2 regions of the Streptomyces sp. NPDC057697 genome follow, and region 2 is predicted to be linked to the other one. Evidence: riboswitches for the same ligand, from Rfam matches in the RefSeq annotation. Region 2 holds a riboswitch; the other holds the start of a gene.
The links. A riboswitch is a leader RNA that binds a small molecule or an ion and turns the genes downstream of it on or off. The one in region 2 is predicted to bind S-adenosylmethionine.

Region 1 (7,219 bases), on a different contig from region 2:
CCCCAGGGTCTCGGTCTGCTTGGCCGTCAACTGGTCGAGGGCCGAGGCCTCGTCGAGGAAGGTGTCCGGGTTGGACGAGAGGAAGAGCTGCACCGACGGGTCGATGCCGCCGGAGCGGTACTGGGCGGCGGCGAGCGAACCGAGGCCGCTGCGCAGGTTGTTGATCTCCTGCTGGCCGCGGGCCACCTTGTCCTGCAGCGCGCTGACTTCCTTCTCCAGCTTCTGCTGCTTCTCCTTGGCGCCGTAGTACTGCTCGTTGGCCGCGCCGGCCTCGTGGTTGAGCTTCTCGACCTTCGCCTTGACCTCGCCCTTGGAGGGCTTCGGGTCGGCGTGCGCCGCCTGGGAGGTCAGGGCCACGGCCGCGGCGGCGGTCGCGGTGAGCACGGTCACACGGGCGCGGCTCGGCTGCTTGGGACGACGGTGGGACGCCACGAAGGCGAGCTCCTTCTTCCTCGAGCCGCCTACCGGGCTGTGGGGGATCGAATCCCCGGCTCCGTGGACATCACGGACTCGGCGGTGCCTTCGCCGTCACCCCGGATGGGTGATCAACCGTGCGAAGGTTCGAGGCCTGACCCTAGTGACCAACTTGTGATCAGTTCAAATCCTCACAGGAAAAATCTCGTCACGTACCGCACTTCTTTACCCTGGACACACGGGGTGTAGCGGCTGCCTGACGATCCGTTCCCCGTTTTCCACCGAGACCCGGCAAGTGCCGCTAGACACGCGAAAGGCGCTTCAGGAGCAAGACGGACGCAACGGGCCTCGCGCCCGCCTTCGCCACCCCGTCGGCGACTTCACGGTCGGTGGAGACCACCACGACGGGCCTGCCCGGCGGTTCGGCGCGCGCCAGCTGCCGGATGAGCTCGTCGGCGGTCACCCCGGGCTTGCTGAACAGCACCCGGACCCCGCGCGGCGGCGCGAGCAGCACCGGGGCCGCCAGCTCGGCCCCGTCGAAGACACAGGTCATCTCGGCGCCGGTCTGCGCGGCGAGCATCGAGAGCCCGCCCAGCAGCCTCAGCCGCTGCTTCTCCAGCGGCAGTTGCGGATAGCCGGTCTTGGTGACGTTGTACCCGTCGATGATCAGATGCGCCTGCGGCAGCGCGAGCAGCTGGTCGAGCAGGGCCGGATCGGTCTCCGAAAGGGCCCTGGCGGCGATGTCCTTGGGCGACATCCGGCCCGGCTCGACCGCGTCGACGCCGTCGGCGGGGCGGATCGAGGAGGGCGGCAGGGCCAGTTCACGTCGGAGTCCGCTCGCCGCGTCGAGCACCGTGTCCAGGAGCAGCCTCAGCCGCATGTCCTCGACCGAGCGGCCCTCCCTGGCGGCCCGCCGGCCCGCCTCCACGGACGCCTCGGCCTCGCCGAGGCGCGCCTTGAGCCGACGGCTCTCGCTCTCGGCCGCCGAGAGCTGGGCCGCCGCCTCGGACCGCGCGGCGTCGGCCTCGGCCCGGCTGCGGCGCAGCGCGGCCTCGCCGCGCCTGACCTCGTTGACGGCGCTGCGCAGCTTGCGCTGGAGGGACTCGGCCTCCTTGCGGGCGGCGTCCAGCTCGGCGCGCAGCCGCTCCGTCTCGTCCTTCGTCTGGGAGCGGGCCCGCACCAGCTCCTCGCGCAGCCGGTCCAGCTCGCGCCGGCTCTCCTCGTCGGCGCGCTCGGCGTGCGCACGCTGCGCCTCCTCGCCGGCCGCGGCGACCAGCTTCACCCAGCCCGCCGGGCGCAGCACATAGGCCGCCGCGGCCACGTCGACGGGGTCGGCGGCGGCCGGCGGCGCGCCGGACTCCAGGGCGGCGGCCAGCTCCGGCTGCCCCTCCTTGAGCCGCTCGCCGATGCGCTGCCGGAACAGCGCGTCGTTCTCCAGGGCGGCCGCCATGGCGTTCCCGGCGAACTTGGCGCGCCGGTTCGGGGTGAAGCGGGCGTACTGCCGCAGCTGGGCCGGGAGTTCGGTGACCGTCAGGCCGCCGAAGGCGTCGGAGACCAGCGCGACGACCCGCCGCCGTACGCCTTCGGGCAGCGGGCGGTCGAGCGCCTCGACGGCGTCGTCGGCCGCCTCGGCCGACTCGGCGCCGCTATCGGGCTGCTCCACCATCCGTCACCCCAAAATGTCTGTGGGCGCGGCTCCGTCAGGAGTCGGCACCCGGCCTGTCCACCAGTTCGATCTGGTCCACCGCGTTGCACCAACGGCAGCGCACCGACTCGATGGTCTCACTGACCACCTCGCGTTCCTCGACGCTGGACTCACCGGCCAGGTCGAGATGAACGTATTCGACGACCTTCGAGGAGCGTGTCACGTCGAAGCGCGTGAGGTTTCCGCAGAGCGTGCAGCGCCAGCGGGTCCCGTCGGTCGGCTGGGGAACCGTCGTCATCGTTGCGTCCTCTTTCGTCGAGCCTCGTGCTGCCTTGATTCAAGGATCTCGCGGTGCGCCGTCGAACTGCGGATGTCCTGCCGTAACCCTACGGCCTCACCGCGTCCCCCCGACACGGCGAGGCGGTCTGTCCCGTTCCCTCCGCTTGCGTCATGCTCTGTTCATGATCGATCAGCGAGCTGAGGCGGGAGGCCGGACCGGCCGACTGCTACGGACGGTCACCGGCGGTCCGCTGGTGACCCATGCACTGATCGCGGTCTGCGCCCTGGTCTTCCTGGTCAGCCCGCTGTCCGGCTTCCGCCCGGTCCCCGGCGGCGCCGACGCGCTGCTCGCCGCCCAGGCCGGGTACTTCGAACGCTGGGGCGTGATCCCGAGCGAGCTGTGGGAGGGCTCCGCACACGCCCTGCTCACCCCGTTCACCGCGCTCTTCGTGCACGGCAGCTGGCTGCATCTGCTGGGCAACGTGCTCTTCCTGTACGTGTTCGGGGCGATGACCGAGGAACGGATGGGCCGGGTCGGGTTCACCTTCTTCTACGTCATCAGCGGCTATCTCGCCCTGGTCGCCTACGCGGCCGCCCACGCCACGTCCGACCAGACGCTGGTGGGCGCGTCGGGGGCGATCTCGGCGGTGCTCGGGGCGTTCCTCCGTCTGTTCCCCCGGGCCCGGGTCACCAGCCTGTTCCCGTTCCTCTTCTTCCTGCCGCTGCGCTTCCCCGCCTGGATCGTGCTGGTCTTCTGGTTCGTGCTCCAGTGGCTGGCGGTCCAGGGGGCGGGCAGCGGGGGGCCGGGGGTCGCCTATCTGGCCCATGTGGTGGGCTTCGCCCTGGGCTTTCTCTACGCCTGGGGGCGTTACCGGCGTACGGATAGAGTGAAGGCACCAGCCACGGCCACCGAGGGAGAAAGCCAGCCGTGATCACCGCGATCGTGCTCATCAAAACCAGCGTGGACCGGATTCCCGAGATCGCCGAGGCCATCGCCGCGCTGGACAGTGTCAGCGAGGTCTTCTCGGTCACCGGCACCTACGACCTGATCGCCATGGTCCGGGTGGCCAAGCACGACGATCTGGCCGATGTCATCCCCGGCCGGATCAGCAAGATCCCCGGCGTGGAGGCCACCGACACGCACGTGGCGTTCCGTACCTACTCGCAGCACGACCTGGAGGCCGCCTTCGCCATCGGCCTCGACGCGTAGGCGACACCACGGCGTGACACTTCGGCGGGGGACGGGCTGCCGAGCCCGTCCCCCGCCGAAGTGCTGTGCGGTGCCGTCAGAGCTGCGCGGCGGCACCCCGGTCCGGGACGCAGCGGCCGTCCTCGGTGCGGTACTTCCACTGGGCGCCCTCGCTCACCAGCTCGGTGACCGCGCGGACGAAGCGCTCGATGTGCTCGTCGGGCGTACCGGCGCCGAAGCTCACCCGGATCGCGTTCAGCGACCGCTCCCCCGGCTCGGCCTCGGGCGCCCCGCACTCGCCGACCTCCTGCGGGTCGCCGCCCAGCAGGGTACGGACCAGCGGGTGGGCGCAGAACAGTCCGTCGCGGACCCCGATGCCGTACTCGGCGGAGAGCGCGGCGGCGAAGTGCGAGCTGTTCCAGCCCTCGACCACGAAGGAGATGACGCCGACCCTCGGGGCGTCGTCGCCGAACAGCGAGAGCACCTTGACCTCGGGGATCGCGGCGAGACCGGCCCGGACCGCGCCCACGAGGCGCTGCTCCCGGGCGACCAGGTTCTCGAAGCCCGCCTCGGTGAGCGCCTTGCAGGCGGAGGCGATGGAGTACACGCCGATGACATTGGGGGAACCGGCCTCGTGGCGGGCGGCGGTGGAGTGCCACTCGACCTCCACGCCGCCGTCGGCGCGGCGGGCGACCTTCCGCGAGGCGCCGCCGCCCGCGAGGTACGGCTCGGCCGCTCGGAGCCAGTCGGACCGGCCGGCGAGGACGCCCGAGCCGAAGGGCGCGTACAGCTTGTGTCCGGAGAAGGCGACCCAGTCGACGTCCAGCTCGGTGATGTCGACGGGGTGGTGCGGGGCGAGCTGCGCGGCGTCCAGCACGATCCGTGCGCCGTGCGCGTGCGCGGCGGCGGCCAGCTCCTTCACCGGCCACAGCTCGCCGGTGACGTTGGAGGCGCCGGTGACACAGACCAGGGCGGGGCCGTAGGGGTCGCGGCCGGCCAGTGCCCGCTCCAGGGTCTCGACGGCCTGGGCGGGGGTGCGCGGGGCGTCGAGGTAGGTCACCCGGGCGTCGCGCCACGGCAGCAGCGAGGCGTGGTGCTCGGTCTCGTACACGAAGACCTGGCAGTCGGCCGGGACGGCCGTGGCCAGCAGGTTGAGCGAGTCGGTGGTCGAGCGGGTGAAGATCACCTGGTCGTCGGCGCGGCAGCCGAGGAACTCCGCGACGGTCGCGCGGCTGTTCTCGAAGAGGTCGGTGGAGAGCTGCGAGAGGTAGCCCGCCCCGCGGTGGACGCTGCCGTAGTACGGGGCGTACGCGGCGACGTCGTCCCAGACGCGCTGGAGGGCGGGGGCGCTGGCGGCGTAGTCGAGAGCGGCGTACGTGACCTCACCGCCGGTGACCAGCGGAACCGATACATCCTTGCCCAGAACCGGCAGAGGGGCACAAAGCGACTGGTCGGCGGCAGCGGTGAGGACAGACATGGCGAACTCCCGTAAGAGGCAGGCGAAACGCATGCGCCGGCGGATACGCGGCAGCGCAGCGGAAGAGAGAAAAGGGGGTGCGGAAGAGGGCCGACGGCCCTATCGCATTCGCGTGCTCACAAGAGACTCCCTAGGGACCAGGACCCCGGGGGTTGGCATTCACAGATGCCGAGGGGCCCGCGCTTGCCGCAGACCTCGCTGCCTACGGCCTGGTCTTCACCCGGGGCACCCCGCCACGGACGGAGGGTTGCCGGACAGCGGGCCGGGGCCGTAGTCGCTGTCACTCATGACCTGTCCAGCATCTTGCCATACGTACGGAGCCGCGCAAGGCGCAGTCCAGGATCCGGACTGCGCCTTGCGCCACATCTGCGCCGCTCTCAGGCGTTGCTGACCGCCACCCAGCGCTCCAGCGCCCGTGCCGCCGCGCCGGAGTCGATGGACTCGGCGGCCTTCGCCATCCCGGCCACGAGCCGCTCGTTCAGCGGGCCGTCCGCCGCTTCCAGCGCCACCAGCGCCGCCGCCGAGTTGAGCAGCACGGCGTCGCGCACCGGCCCCCGCTCCCCGGTCAGCACCCGGCGGGCCACATCGGCGTTGTACGCGGCGTCCGCGCCCCGCAGCGCCTCCACGGGCACCAGCTCCAGGCCGACGTCGCGCGGGTCGAAGACCTCCTCGCGCACCGCTCCGCCCCGGACCACCCAGACCCGCGAGGTCGAGGTCGTCGTCAGCTCGTCCAGCCCGTCGTCGCCGCGGAAGACCAGCGCCGAGTTGCCGCGCTCGGCAAGGACCCCCGCGACGATGGGCGCCATCTTCGGATCGGCCACGCCGACCGCCTGGGAGCGCACCCGGGCCGGGTTGGTGAGCGGCCCGAGGATGTTGAACGTGGTGGGCGTGCCGAGCTCCTTGCGGGCCCGTGCGACGTAACGCAGGGCGGGGTGGAACTTCACCGCGAAGCAGAAGGTGATGCCCGCCTCCTCGGCGACCTCGACGACCCGCCGCGCGGAGAGGTCCAGGTTGACGCCGAGCTTCTCCAGCACGTCGGAGGAGCCGCTCGCCGACGAGGAGGCGCGGTTGCCGTGCTTGACGACCTTGGCGCCGGTGCCGGCGAGGACGACCGCCGACATGGTGGAGATGTTGACCGTCCTCGCGAGGTCGCCGCCGGTGCCGACGATGTCGAGCGTGCGGCCGGGCACGTGGATGGTGTTGGCGTGCTCGTACATCGCCCGTACCAGGCCGGAGACCTCGTCGATCGTCTCGCCCTTGGCCCGCAGGGCCACCGCGAAACCGGCGATCTGCACATCGGTCGCCTCGCCGCTCATGATGCGGTCCATCGCCCACGCGGTGTCGTCGGCGGTGAGGTTCTCGCCGCAGAGCAGCGGGTTCAGCACGCCGGGCCAGGTACGGTCCGCCACGCTGTCGCCGCCGATCGGGGTCACAACGTTCATGGTCCGCTCCTGGGTCCACAGCCGGTAAAAGGGATGGTCTCCACCCTATCGAGCCCCATGGACGGCAAAGAGCCCCGTCCATCGAATGGACGGGGCTCCCGCTGTGGCGATCAGTTCAGGCGATCAGTGGTGACCGTGGCCGCTGGTGATCTCCTTGTACTCCTCGACGGTGGGCTTGGCGATCTGGTTGTCCTCGCCGTAGTAGCCCTTGCTGAGCCGGGCCCGCAGCTTCTGCAGGGGCGACACCTTGCGCTCGACACCGTTCTCGTCGACCGTGGGGCCGATCTCGACCGGCTTGTACTGCTCGTGCGCGGTGAGCGTGTGCAGCTGCTCGGGGCCGAGCGGCTCGTGGATCTCGACGAACTCACCGTGCGGCAGGCGCTTGATGATGCCGGACTCGCGTCCGTGCAGCACCTTCTCCTTGTCGCGGCGCTGGAGGCCGAGGCAGATCCGCCGGGTGGCGATGAACGCGAGGACCGGTCCGACGAAGATGAAGATCCGGACGAACCAGGAGATGGCGTTCAGCGACAGGTGGAAGTGCGTGGCCCACAGGTCGTTGCCACCGCCGATGAAGACGATGACGTACTCGGTGATCCAGGCGACACCGAAGGCCGTCCGGGTCGGGGCGTTGCGCGGGCGGTCCAGGATGTGGTGCTCGCGCTTGTCGCCGGTGACCCAGGACTCGACGAACGGGTAGACCGCGATGATCGCGAGCACCAGTCCGAAGGCCATCAGCGGGATGAACACGCCCAGGACCAGTGTGTGGCCCCAGA
Region 2 (7,219 bases):
CGTCGACGGCGCTCAGGCCGGAGACGAGACCGCCGCCGCCCCGCTTCGCGTCGAGCGATCCGTCCGCGCCCAGGGTGTACGACACCGGGCCGCGGTTGGAGGCGACGAGGACCTGGGAGGACGGCCGGACGGGGGGCCGGGCAGTGGGCTGGGCTTCGTGCGCGGAGACCATGTTGCGGAATCTAGCCCGATCACGAACCGCCCAAACGTGCGAAGTCAGGCCGCCCGGCGTGAAACGTACTCCTCGACCTCGCACATCGGGGGGCGCTCCTCGGTGTCCACGGCATGGGTGCGCGGGACGAAGCCGTTCGCGCCGCGCTCGAACTGGGTGAGCGCCGGGCGCACCAGGTGGCCCCGGGACAGCCGCAGTTGCGCGGTCCGGTAGATCGCGGCCGCCATCCGGCCGAGCGCCTGGCCGTCCTGGTGCCGGTGCTTGCGCACCCCGACGTCGACCTGGGCCAGCGCGTCGAGGCCCACGGTGTGCAGCGCGTCGACCAGGAGGCCCAGCTCCACTCCGTAGCCGACGGGGAAGGGCAGCCGTTCGAGCAGCGAACGGCGTACGGCGTACTCGCCTCCCAGCGGCTGGACGAAGCCGGCCAGCCGCGGCCAGTGCAGATTGAGCAGCGGGCGGGCCACCAGCTCGGTCACCCGGCCGCCCTGGCCCGCGGTGTCGCCGAACGGGCGGTCGTACATCGCCTTCACGAACTGCACGTCCGGGTCGGTCAGCAGCGGGCCCACGATGCCGGAGACGAATTCCGCCGAGAAGTCCTTCAGGTCGGCGTCGACGAAGCACACGATGTCGCCGCCGGTCACCAGGAGCGAGCGCCACAGCACCTCGCCCTTGCCGGGCACGGCCGGGAGCCGGGGGAGTATCGCGTCCCGGTGCACGACCCGGGCGCCGGCCTCCCGGGCCACCCGCGCGGTGGCGTCGGTGGACCCGGAATCGATCACCACGAGCTCGTCGACCAGCCGGACCTTCTCCATCAGCTCGCGCCGGATCGTCGCGACGATCTCGCCGACCGTCGCCTCCTCGTTCAGCGCGGGCAGTACGACACTGACGCTTGCGCGACCCGCTTCCCCTGCCGCGGCCCTGGCGGCCAGGAGGCGGTCCAGCGGGCGGTCGGCGGCCGACCAGGAACGCCTGGTCAACCAGCATTCGACCTCTTCCAGCACGGTCGATACTCCCTGTATGTGATCCATCTCGCGGTTCGGACGGCTGTCTCGACGGTCCGGTGCTTCGGTTACAGTCTTGAACAACGCGGACGACCATCGCATGCCGGGGTCCGTCCGCCGACAAATGCCCGGATCCAAGATCCGGTGCCACAGCGCTCATCCAGAGGGACTGAGGGAACGGCCCGTTGAAGTCCCGGCAACCCCCCCACCGACCGACAGGTCCGGTGAGGAAGGTGCCAATTCCGTCTCGTGGCGAAACGCGCCACGAGGAAGATGAGGAGAAAGGGCCTCGCCATCATGGCTGCGCAGACCGTTGCAGTAAGCACCAGTTCTTCCGTCGACGCCGAAGCCGTCGACCTCGGTCCCGCTTCGGGCCTTTCCTGCCGCGAGTGCGGCGAGCGTTTCGAGCTCGGACCCATTTTCGCCTGCGCGTCCTGTTTCGGGCCGCTCGAAGTGGCGTACGACCTGCCGAGCGGCTCCCCCGAAGAGCTGAGGAAGCGCATCGAGGCGGGTCCGGCCAACATCTGGCGCTACGCGCCGCTGCTGCCGGTCCCCGCCGACGTCGCCGAGAAGCCCAATCTCAACCCCGGCTGGACCAAGCTCGTCCAGGCCGACAACCTCGCCCGTGAACTCGGTGTCGACCCGGGCAAGCTGTTCGTCAAGGACGACTCCGGCAACCCCACGCACTCCTTCAAGGACCGCGTCGTCGCCCAGGCCATCGAGGCGGCCCGCGCCTTCGGCTTCACCACCCTGTCCTGCTCCTCCACCGGCAACCTCGCCGGTGCCGTCGGCGCCGCCGCGGCCCGCGCCGGTTTCCGCTCCTGCGTCTTCATCCCGCACGACCTGGAGCAGGGCAAGGTCGTCATGGCCGCGGTGTACGGCGGTGAGCTGGTCGGCATCGAGGGCAACTACGACGACGTCAACCGCTTCTGCTCCGAGCTCATCGGCGACCCGCTCGGCGAGGGCTGGGGCTTCGTCAACGTCAACCTGCGGCCGTACTACGGCGAGGGCTCCAAGACCCTGGCGTACGAGATCTGCGAGCAGCTCGGCTGGCGGCTCCCGGACCAGCTGGTCATCCCGATCGCGTCCGGCTCGCAGTTCACCAAGATCGACAAGGGCCTCCAGGAGCTGATCAAGCTGGGGCTCGTCGAGGACAAGCCGTACAAGCTCTTCGGCGCCCAGGCCGAGGGCTGCTCGCCGGTCTCGGTCGCGTACAAGGGCGGCCACGACGTCGTCCGGCCGCAGAAGCCGGACACGATCGCCAAGTCCCTGGCCATCGGCAACCCGGCGGACGGCCCGTACGTCCTGGACATCGCCCGCCGCACCGGCGGCGCGGTGGAGGACGTGGACGACGAGCAGGTCGTCGACGCGATCAAGCTGCTGGCGCGCACCGAGGGCATCTTCGCCGAGACGGCGGGCGGGGTGACGGTCGGTGTGACGAAGAAGCTCATCGAGGCCGGTCTGATCGACCCGTCGCTGACCACCGTCGTACTCAACACGGGTGACGGGCTCAAGACCCTCGACGCGGTGGCCGAGACCTCGCAGGCGACCGCGACGATCCGGCCCAGCCTGGACGCGTTCCGCGCCGCCGGCCTCGCCACCAGCTGACCACCCGAGACTCCAGGAAGGGCACCCACCATGAGCGTCAAGGTCCGCATCCCCACCATCCTCCGCACCTACACGGGCGGCCAGGCCGAGGTCCCGGCCGAGGGCTCGACCCTCTCCCAGGTCATCGAGTCCCTGGAGCGGAACCACCCGGGCATCGCCGCCCGCGTCCTGGACGACCAGGGCAAGCTGCGCCGCTTCGTGAACGTGTACGTCAACGACGACGACGTGCGCTTCGAGGGCGGCCTGGAGACGGCGACGCCGGACGGCGCCGGGATCTCGATCATCCCGGCCGTGGCCGGCGGCTGCTGACGTCCTGTCCGGCCACCCCGCGTTATCGAATTGCCCCCTCCGTGTTTGAAACGGAGGGGGCAATTCTGCATGGTTGAGCGCGGTAGAGTGTGGGAAGTCCCCCCAGCTGCCCGTGCCGCCCGCATACGAGAATGCGCCCGGCCACGACAAGATGCAGCCAAAGTGCGCGATCCGCTTGAGGCATAAGTCGCCTTTGCCCGGCCCGACTTGCCCAGGATTCATATGAATTCCGCATATCCGGGCGTTCGGTTCTGCCGAGAATTCTCGTCCGATTGACCTGTTGCAGAGGGCAGTTGGGCAGATACATTCAGCCGCGGTCGACGCGTTCCGGCGCACACACCCTCTCCTGTCGGAGGGTGAGTTCTGACCCGGGTCCGCGAAGTGCGGTCCTGCGCAAGGGCCAGTAATAGGGGAGTTAGGCATGGCTCAGGGCACCGTCAAGTGGTTCAACGCGGAGAAGGGGTACGGCTTCATCGCGGTCGACGGTGGTGCGGATGTTTTCGTCCACTACAGCGCGATCCAGATGGACGGATACCGCACCCTCGAAGAGGGTCAGCGAGTTGAATTCGAGATCTCGCAGGGCCAGAAGGGGCCGCAGGCAGACATGGTCAAGCTCGCCGTCGGCTGAGTTCGAGCGGTCGGCCAACGACACCACTCACGCACGGAGGGCCCGTACCCCGGGGGTACGGGCCCTCCGTGCGTCTGCGTGCGTCTCAGTGCGTCCCGTGCGTCCCATGCGTGAGCCCCCGGCGCGCTCCGCGCCGCCGCCCCGGGAGCCCCGGCGCGGTGTCCACATCCCGAGGGGGACGCTTGCACTCTCGGGGGTCGAGTGCTAATCATTGGCGTTAGCACTCTCCAGGTGAGAGTGACAGAACTTGGACCGGGCCGGTGAGGCCCGCAGGTCGGTGGGGCAAGGAACCACCGGTCACGCAGGCCGTCCGTCGCGGGCGCCACTCGGTCCGGAGAAATCCACCCCTGTCCGGGAGGACCACTTCACATGGCCAAGATCATCGCGTTCGACGAGGAGGCCCGGCGCGGTCTCGAGCGCGGCATGAACCAGCTCGCCGACGCCGTCAAGGTCACCCTTGGCCCCAAGGGTCGCAACGTCGTCCTTGAGAAGAAGTGGGGCGCCCCCACGATCACCAACGATGGTGTTTCCATCGCCAAGGAGATCGAGCTGGAGGACCCGTACGAGAAGATCGGTGCGGAGCTGGTCAAGGAGGTCGCCAAGAAGACGGACGACGTCGCCGGCGACGGTACGACCACCGCCACCGTTCTCGCCCAGGCTCTCGTCCGCGAGGGTCTGCGCAACGTCGCCGCGGGTGCCAACCCGATGGCGCTCAAGCGGGGCATCGAGAAGGCCGTCGAGGCCGTCTCCGCCGCCCTCCTGGAGCAGGCCAAGGACGTGGAGACCAAGGAGCAGATCGCTTCGACCGCCTCCATCTCCGCCGCCGACACCCAGATCGGCGAGCTCATCGCCGAGGCCATGGACAAGGTCGGCAAGGAAGGCGTCATCACCGTCGAGGAGTCCCAGACCTTCGGTCTGGAGCTGGAGCTCACCGAGGGTATGCGCTTCGACAAGGGCTACATCTCGGCGTACTTCGCCACCGACATGGAGCGCATGGAGTCGTCCCTCGACGACCCGTACATCCTGATCGTCAACTCCAAGGTCAGCAACGTGAAGGACCTCCTTCCGCTGCTGGAGAAGGTCATGCAGTCCGGCAAGCCGCTGCTGATCATCGCCGAGGACGTCGAGGGCGAGGCCCTGTCGACCCTGGTCGTCAACAAGATCCGTGGCACCTTCAAGTCCGTCGCCGTCAAGGCCCCGGGCTTCGGTGACCGCCGCAAGGCCATGCTCGGCGACATCGCCATCCTCACCGGTGGCACCGTCATCTCCGAGGAGGTCGGCCTCAAGCTGGAGAACGCCGGTCTCGACCTGCTCGGCCGCGCCCGCAAGGTCGTCATCACCAAGGACGAGACGACGATCGTCGACGGCGCCGGTGACAGCGACCAGGTCCAGGGCCGCGTCAACCAGATCCGTGCCGAGATCGAGAACTCCGACTCGGACTACGACCGCGAGAAGCTCCAGGAGCGCCTCGCGAAGCTGGCCGGCGGCGTGGCCGTCATCAAGGCCGGTGCCGCGACCGAGGTCGAGCTCAAGGAGCGCAAGCACCGCATCGAGGACGCGGTGCGCAACGCCAAGGCCGCCGTCGAGGAGGGCATCGTCGCCGGTGGTGGCGTGGCTCTGCTCCAGGCCTCGGCCGTCTTCGAGAAGCTGGAGCTCTCGGGTGACGAGGCGACCGGCGCCAACGCCGTCAAGCTGGCGCTGGAGGCCCCGCTCAAGCAGATCGCCGTCAACGGTGGTCTTGAGGGCGGCGTCGTCGTCGAGAAGGTGCGCAACCTGGCCGTCGGCCACGGTCTGAACGCCGCGACCGGCGAGTACGTCGACATGATCGCCGAGGGCATCCTCGACCCGGCGAAGGTCACGCGTTCCGCCCTGCAGAACGCCGCGTCCATCGCCGCGCTGTTCCTCACCACCGAGGCCGTCATCGCCGACAAGCCGGAGAAGGCCGCCGCGGCCGCCCCGGGCGGCATGCCGGGCGGTGACATGGACTTCTGATCCTGACGGATCGGTCGTTCCTGTACGGCTCTGTCGTCTCGGCCCCCTGGACCAGCCGGTCCAGGGGGCCGAGGTGTCTCACCGCGCGTACACACGCGCCCTGCCCGGCCGGGTACCGGAGGAGTGCCGTCCTACGGGAGCCGGTCGAGGAGCCAGGCGCAGAGCTCCTCCGTCACCAGGGTGTGCCCCTCGTTCCGGGAGGCGAGCCGGAACTCGTCCAGCCCGCTCGCGCCCGGCGGGAGCCGCGAGATGTCCGTGTACAGCTCGTCGTCCGTGTCCAGGTCGGCGACGTCGACCGCACTGACGGACGGGACGAAGCAGTGCGAGCGGATGCGCACATCGGCCTTGAAGCCGAGGAACGGGTCGAGGGAGTTGAAGGCGTCGGCGAGGATGCCGAAGCCCTCCAGGGAGCCGCCGGGCGCGCCGTCGATCGACGGAAGCCCGCTCGTACGGCCCTCGTTGGTCTTCAGGGTCAGCACCCGCAGCTTCGCGACGAGTTCGTCGCGGCCGGGTGCCTGGGTGTAGAGCCTGGTCCCCACGACCGACAGGCCCTTGCCCTCCAGGGCCAGTTCCCCCGCGCGCACATCGGTGCCGATGCCGGTGTCCGTGCCGTTGGCGACGCCGATCAGCCGGGGCCGGCGCGGCCACTCGCCGACGGCCGCCATCTCCGCCAGGAACGCGGCGCGCGCGTCGCTCTGGTCCGGGGTGTCGTCCCACTTCGCGAGGTGCCGCCACAGCAGCTGGCGGGCGGCCGGGCTGTTGATCTGGTCGGAGAACCGGCTGTCGAGGTCCTTGATGTAGTGCGCGAACGCCTGGAGCGCGACCGGGATCCAGGCGCCCCGGTGCGGGCTGTCGTACGAGAAGTACAGCGCCGTCCGGTGGTCGATGCTGTCGGTCTCCATCCTGGCCAGCGCGTGCCGGGTGACGAGCCCGCCCGCGCTGAATCCGCCCACGGCCAGCGGCGCGTCGCCCCGCTGCTCGGCGATGGTCCGCGCGATCGCCGCCCGTGCGGTGCGGGAGTTGTCCAGAATCGATGCACTGCGTTCGTGGAAGCCGAGAAGAATGACGTCGTGGCCCCGGCGGCGCAGCTGGCTGATGAGCGCGTAGTCGCCGAACTCCATGATTTCCCAGGAGAATTCCAGCTCGCTCGGCCCGGTGCCGAAGCCGTCGGCGACGATGACCGGCCGCATCAGGCCGGTGTGCCCCTCGCCGTAGTAGACCCAGGCGGTGCCGCCCGGCAGATCCCATACGGTGCTGGGCGGCAGCGGAAGGGAAGCGGGCCGCTGGGCGTCGAGGCGGGGGCCCGGGGCCAGGGCGATGGCGGGCCTCTCGCGGAGCCCGGAGACGATCTGCTCGTGGGACGGTTCGGACATGGTTCGCTCCCCTTTGGGCCGGTTGATTACGATGCGCGCCAAGAGGACCACGCAACGTAGCGATCAAGCGGCGAAGGAGGATCAAACCACCCCCAGGTGGGAGCCGGTTTCGGACACCGGGCGTGGCGCGGTGCCG

Region 1: linked by a shared signal. The riboswitch ahead of ACFVFH_RS01720 (aminotransferase class V-fold PLP-dependent enzyme) and the one ahead of thrC (threonine synthase) in region 2 are both predicted to bind S-adenosylmethionine.

What each region holds. Positions count from the first base shown of each region.
Region 1 covers NZ_JBHVJA010000001.1:373,168-380,386, forward strand. The annotation lists gene ACFVFH_RS01695 (NlpC/P60 family protein) at 1-432, opposite strand, end outside; gene ACFVFH_RS01700 (NYN domain-containing protein) at 716-2,077, opposite strand; gene ACFVFH_RS01705 (hypothetical protein) at 2,115-2,357, opposite strand; gene ACFVFH_RS01710 (rhomboid family intramembrane serine protease) at 2,521-3,270, shown strand; gene ACFVFH_RS01715 (Lrp/AsnC family transcriptional regulator) at 3,267-3,548, shown strand; gene ACFVFH_RS01720 (aminotransferase class V-fold PLP-dependent enzyme) at 3,625-5,004, opposite strand; SAM riboswitch class IV at 5,179-5,296, opposite strand; gene trpD (anthranilate phosphoribosyltransferase) at 5,382-6,446, opposite strand; gene ACFVFH_RS01730 (cytochrome bc complex cytochrome b subunit) at 6,570-7,219, opposite strand, start outside.
Region 2 covers NZ_JBHVJA010000010.1:162,836-170,054, reverse strand. The annotation lists gene ACFVFH_RS24780 (trehalose-6-phosphate synthase) at 1-172, opposite strand, end outside; gene ACFVFH_RS24775 (glucosyl-3-phosphoglycerate synthase) at 217-1,173, opposite strand; SAM riboswitch class I at 1,327-1,453, shown strand; gene thrC (threonine synthase) at 1,471-2,781, shown strand; gene ACFVFH_RS24765 (MoaD/ThiS family protein) at 2,812-3,090, shown strand; gene ACFVFH_RS24760 (cold-shock protein) at 3,512-3,718, shown strand; gene groL (chaperonin GroEL) at 4,088-5,710, shown strand; gene ACFVFH_RS24750 (hypothetical protein) at 5,842-7,083, opposite strand.